2 regions of the Methylobacterium sp. D48H genome follow, and region 2 is predicted to be linked to the other one. Evidence: predicted binding sites of a transcription regulator. Region 2 holds the regulator's gene; the other holds the start of a gene.
What was found. The regulator PhoB, encoded in region 2, activates phosphate uptake and scavenging genes when phosphate is short. The targets are predictions, from matches to a motif close to TGTCATNNANCTGTCAT.

Region 1 (3,066 bases), on a different contig from region 2:
GCGCACCTCCATGGCATTGCCCCGCCACACGATGGCGCTCCGCATCCAGGCGCCGACCCAGATCGCCGGGATCAGGGCGTCGCGCGCCAGGAAGGCCGCCAGCGTGCGGGGCGAGCGGTGCCAGCCCGCGCGGGCCGCGAGCCGGTGCTCGGCGGCATAGCACAGGGCGGCGAGGCCGGCAGCGCCCGCGAGGCCCGCGAGGCTTCCGGCCCAGAGGGCGACGAGGAGCGCCGGCAGCAGGACGCCGCTGCCGATCTCGGGGGCGAAGAACAGCGGGAAGGTCACGCGGCGCAGGCGCGCCCAGCGCAGCTGCCGCGACCAGACCTCCCGGAAGCCGCGCGGGCCGAGCGGCTGCTCGAACGGGCTCGCCACGAGGTGGACCCGCTTGCCCGCGGCGCGCACGAGCTTGGTGGCGGCCGCGTCCTCGGCGATCTCGGCCGCCAGTGCCTGGAGGCCGCCCTGCGCCTCCAGGAAGGGCTTGTGCCAGAGCATGCTCTTGCCCTGCGCGAAGCCCAGCCCGAACGCCTCGGCGGCGTATTGCCAGCGCGCCTGTAGGGTGTTCAGGAAGGCGCACTCCACCTCCGCCATGAAGCTGCCCGGGCGGGCGCCGGCCGGGGTGGAGCAGACGAGGCCGGTATCGGCGCGCCACGCCGCCTGGAGCCGCTGGAGGTAGTCCGGCGGCATGGCGACGTTGGAATCGGCGAGCACCACCCAGTCGTGAGCGGCGGCGCGCCAGCCGCGCAGGCAGTTGTTGAGCTTCGGGTTCGCGCTGACGCGCTCGTCGCCGAGGATCAGGCGGGCCGGCACGTGCGGGTGGGCCTCGATCAGGCGCTCCACCATCGGGACGATCGGGTCGGCCGGGTCGGCCACGCAGAAGATCAGCTCGTAGGACGGGTAGTCGAGGCAGAAGCTGCGGAGGAGCATCTCCTCGCTGTAGGCCTCGACCCCGCGCAGGGGGCGGACCAGGGAGACGGGCGCGCCGTCCGGGAACCGCGACGGGCCGTGGTCCCGGCCGAGGCGCCGGGCCGCGACGGCGATGCTGCCGATCTGGACGACGGCCAGGAGCGCGCCGAGGGACAGGGCCGGCACCGTGGCGTCAATCATGCGGATCCCTCGTGCGATCGGGCGAGCGGTCCGGTCCGCTAGCGGCCGGACCGCGTCAGGCGTGTGACAGCGCCGCCCGACGCTCTCGGACACGATCTCGGACACGATCTCGGACACGCTCTCGGACACGCTCGCCGACGCGCGGCGTCGCGGGCCGTCACCCAACCGTCACCGCGCGGTTTTAATCCCCGCTCACCACGAAAGATTCCGCGCGAGGGTTCATGTCCGATACCGCCGTGATGCCGTCGGGGGCGGTGGGAGACCGGAAGGCGGGCGGCCCGCGCCTCGACCACGGGATGCATCTCGGCGGGGTGGTCGCGTTCCTGCTCGTCCTCGTGGCGGGCCTGGGCTACGCGGTGGTGAGCCTCGTCGCGGACATGAACGCGGTCGGGGAGGCGCCCCTGGCCTACGGCGCCTTCGCGCTGCTCGGCCTCGCCCTGCTGATCGCCCTCGCCTTCGAGTTCGTGAACGGCTTCCACGACACGGCCAACGCGGTCGCCACGGTGATCTACACCCACTCGATGCCGCCGCTCGTCGCGGTGATCTGGTCGGGCGTGTTCAACTTCCTCGGCGTGATGCTGTCCTCGGGCGCGGTGGCCTACGCGATCGTCACGCTGCTGCCGGTCGAGCTGATCCTCAACGTCGGCTCGCACGCGGGCTACGCGATGATCTTCGCGCTGCTGCTGGCGGCCATCATCTGGAACCTCGGGACCTGGGCGTTCGGGCTGCCGAACTCGTCGTCCCACGCGCTGATCGGCTCGGTGCTCGGCGTCGGCCTCGCCAACCAGCTGATGAACGGCGGCGACGGCACCGCGGGCGTCGACTGGACCCAGGCGCTCAACGTCTTCAAGGCGCTGCTGTTCTCCCCGGTCTGCGGCTTCGTGCTCGCGGCGCTGCTGCTGCTCGCCCTGAAGGTCACGGTCCGCCGCAGGGACCTCTACGAGGCGCCCGCGGGCGAGGCGCCCCCGCCCCTCTGGATCCGCGGCCTGCTGATCCTCACCTGCACGCTGGTCTCGTTCTTCCACGGCGGCAATGACGGGCAGAAGGGCATGGGCCTGATCATGCTGATCCTGATCGGCGCCGCGCCCACCGCCTACGCGCTCAACCGCACCATGGCGGACGACACGACGCCCGCCTTCGTGCAGGCCTCGACGGCGGCGAGCGCGGTGTTCTCCGCCCGCGCCCCCGGCGCGGCGGTTCCGGACGCCGCCGCCGCGCGCCGGACCGTGACGGAGGCGCTCAAGACCAAGGCGCTGAATACGCCGCCCGTCTACGCGGCGCTGGCGGCGCTCTCGAACGACATCGCCGCCAGCGTGAAGAATTACGGCGCGATCCGCACGGTGCCGGCCGCCCAGACCCAGAACCTGCGCAGCGACATGTACCTCGCCGCCGACGCGGTGCGCGTCCTGCCGGGCGCCGGGGCGGACTTCTCGGAGGCCGACAAGGCCGACCTGAAGCGCTACGCGGGCCTGCTCAACGACGGCACGCGCTACATCCCGGGCTGGGTCAAGGTCTGCGTCGCCCTGGCGCTGGGTCTCGGCACCATGGTCGGATGGAAGCGCATCGTCGTCACGGTGGGCGAGAAGATCGGCAAGACCCACCTGACCTACGCGCAGGGCGCGTCGGCCGAGATCGTCGCCGCCGGCACGATCGGGCTGGCCGAGCTCTACGGCCTGCCGGTCTCGACCACCCACATCCTGTCGTCGGGCGTCGCCGGCACGATGGCGGCCAATGGCTCGGGCCTCCAGATGTCCACGGTGCGCAACATGGCGCTCGCCTGGATCCTGACCCTGCCGGCGGCGATCACCCTCGCGGCCGCTCTGTTCTACCTCCTGCGCCACCTGTTCTGACGCGGGTCCGGCCGGACGGGCCGGAGACCGTGCTCCGCCCGCCGACGAAGCGACCCGGTCTCCGGCCTCCCGCAGCGCGCCCCGGCGCTTCAGGAACTCGCCATCGCCCGCA
Region 2 (3,066 bases):
CCTCGATTTCGCCGCGGCCGGCCTCAAGCCCGAGGCGGTCCGGAACGCCGCGTACTTCCCCTACGCCGAGACGGCGATCGACAACGCCGCCGCGCAGGTGATGAGCGTCGACGGGACCGGCCTGCACCTGACCCTCGCCCGGAGCAGCCCGACCGACCCAGTGCCCGCCGCGCTGCCCGGCGTCCTGACGGTCGAGGAGGTCGACGCCGCCGGGACCCGCCGGCTCGCCTTCGCGTACGGCGACGAGCCGGTGCTCCCGGCCGCCGCGGCGGCGGCCGCGACCGCGCCGCCCGCGACCGCGCCGGCCACCGCCGACTTCGACGCGCTGACGCTGGCGACCGCCGCGGCCTTCGCCTTCCTCGGCGGCCTGATCCTCAACCTGATGCCCTGCGTCTTCCCGGTCCTGTCGATCAAGGTGCTCGGCCTCGTGCGGCACGCGGGCGAGGGGCCGGCCCGGCTGCGGCTCCACGGCCTCGCCTACACGGCCGGCGTCCTGGCGAGCTTCCTGGCGCTCGCCGCCGCGCTGATCGGCCTGAAGAGCGGCGGGGCCGCGATCGGCTGGGGGTTCCAGCTCCAGTCGCCCGCCATCGTGGCGGGGCTCGCCTACCTGCTGTTCGCGATGGGCCTGAGCCTCTCGGGCGCGGTCCATGTCGGCGGCCGGCTCGCCGGCCTCGGCGACGGCCTCACCCGGCGCGGCGGCCTGAGCGGCTCGTTCTTCACCGGCGTGCTCGCGACCCTGGTGGCGACGCCCTGCACGGCGCCGTTCATGGGCTCGGCGGTGGGCTTCGCGCTGACCCAGAGCGCCGGCGTGGCGCTCGCCGTCTTCGCGAGCCTCGGCCTCGGCCTCGCCCTGCCCTTCCTGCTCCTGACCCTCTGGCCGCCGGCCCTGCGGGCGCTGCCGCGGCCGGGCGCCTGGATGGAGACCCTCAAGCAGGTGCTGGCCTTCCCGGTCTACGCCACCGTGGCGTGGCTGATCTGGGTGCTGGCGCAGCAGGTCGACCCGCGCGGGCTGCTGGCGGCGCTGATCGGCCTCGTCCTCGTGGGCTTCGCCGCCTGGGCCTGGGAGCACGGCCGCGCCGCCCCGCCGCGGGCCGGCCGGGTCGCGCAGGCCGCCGCCGCGCTGGCGCTGATCGCCGTTGGGGCCCTCGCCGTCACCCTGCCCCGGGATCGCGCCGCGCCGGCCGCGCAGGCCGCCGCCGACGGGATCGAGCCGTTCACGCAGGCGCGCCTCGACGCCCTGCTCGACGCGCACCGCCCCGTCTTCGTGGACATGACCGCCGCGTGGTGCATCACCTGCGCGGTCAACGAGGCGACCTCGCTCAACACGAAGGCCGTGCGGGCCGCGATGGCCGAGCGCGGCGTGACCTACATGAAGGGCGACTGGACCAACCAGAACCCCGAGATCACCCGCCTCCTGGAGAAGCACGGGCGCAGCGGCGTCCCGCTCTACCTGCTCTATACCGGGACGGGAGAGCCCCAGGTGCTGCCGCAGATCCTCACCGAGGGGACGGTCCTGGCGGCGCTGGAGGCGGTGCCGGCCGCCTCGGGCCGGAGCGCGGCGCTGGCGCGCTGAGTCCCTGGAGGCCGGGACGCGCGAATCTTCGCGGGCCCGTCCCACCGTCTTTGCGAGCGGAGCGAAGCAACCCAGCAGCGCCGCGCGCGCCGGCGTCCCGCCGCTCTGGGTCGCTTCGCTCCGCTCGCGATGACGGCGCGCCGGAGCGGTGAGGCGCTCCGACAGCCCTTCGGGCCGCCTCAAGCCTCCAGCGAGAAGGTCTCGTCGAAGGCGTAGCCCGAGCCCCGGACCGTGCGGATCGGGTCGGTCTGGCGCGGGCCGTTCAGCGCCTTGCGCAACCGCCCGACATGGACGTCGACGGTGCGCTCGTCGATGTAGACGTCGTGGCCCCACACCCCGTCGAGGAGCTGCTCGCGGGAGAAGACCCGGCCCGGCGCCAGCATCAGGAATTCCAGGAGCCGGAACTCCGTGGGGCCCAGATGCAGCTCCTCGCCGCCGCGGCGGACGCGGTGGCCGGTGCGGTCGAGTTCCAGGTCGCCGGCCGCCAGCCGGTCCGAGACGTGGGCGGGCTTGGCCCGGCGCAGGAGCGCGCGGATCCGGGCGAGCAGCTCCGGGACCGAGAACGGCTTGACGATGTAGTCGTCGGCGCCCGTGCCGAGCCCGCGGACACGGTCGCCCTCTTCGCCCCGGGCGGTGAGCATGATCACCGGCAGGCGCTCGGTCTCCCGGCGCGCCCGGATCCGGCGGCACAGCTCGATCCCCGAGAGGCCGGGCAGCATCCAGTCGAGCAGGACGAGGTCCGGGATCCGCTCCGCGAGGAGCAGTTCGGCGTCGTCGCCGCGCGCCGCCGAATCCACCAGGAAGCCCTCGGCCTCCAGGTTGTAGCGCAGCAGCGTGCTCAGGGCCTCCTCGTCCTCGACGATCAGGACTTGCATGCTCACGTTCGAAGACTCGTTCTGCGGGCGGTCCCCGGATGGTGCAGGAGGCGCCGCCCCGCCTCAACCCGCACGGAGAGTGACCCCGGCCGCGCCCACAGGAAGGCGCCGGGGTCGGCGCCTCACGGCGCCTGCACGCCGTCCACGGTCGCGTAGTTCGACGCGTCGTTCTTCGGCCGGTCACCCGCCAGCGTCTCGCCCGTGGCGAGGTAGTGGATCGTCTCGGCGATGTTGGTGGTGTGGTCGCCGATGCGCTCGACGTTCTTCGCGCAGAACAGGAGGTGCGTGCAGAACGAGATGTTGCGCGGATCCTCCATCATGTAGGTCAGGAGCTCGCGGAACAGGGAATTGTACAGGGCGTCGATCTCGCCGTCGCGCTCCCAGACGTCGTGGGCCGCCTGGACGTCGCGGCTCCCGTAGGCGTCGAGCACGTCCTTCAGCTGACCCTCGGCGAGGTCGCTCATGTGGCGCACGCCGAGCACGATCTTCTGGGCCGGCGCCTGATCGGAGATCGCCACCACGCGCTTGGCGACGTTCTTGGCGAGGTCGCCGATCCGCTCCAGATCGCCGGAGACGCGGATCGCCGAGATGGTCTCGCGCAGGTCGATGGCCAGGGGC

Region 1: a site for PhoB is predicted at 1,260-1,276, ahead of ACLBX8_RS19665 (inorganic phosphate transporter). Genes of this name have one in related genera too.

What each region holds. Positions count from the first base shown of each region.
Region 1 is NZ_JBKFAP010000012.1:128,645-131,710, reverse strand. It holds gene ACLBX8_RS19670 (ceramide glucosyltransferase) at 1-1,104, opposite strand, end outside; gene ACLBX8_RS19665 (inorganic phosphate transporter) at 1,326-2,954, shown strand; gene ACLBX8_RS19660 (hypothetical protein) at 3,044-3,066, opposite strand, start outside.
Region 2 is NZ_JBKFAP010000014.1:94,549-97,614, forward strand. It holds gene ACLBX8_RS20915 (protein-disulfide reductase DsbD family protein) at 1-1,573, shown strand, start outside; gene phoB (phosphate regulon transcriptional regulator PhoB) at 1,753-2,448, opposite strand; gene phoU (phosphate signaling complex protein PhoU) at 2,571-3,066, opposite strand, start outside.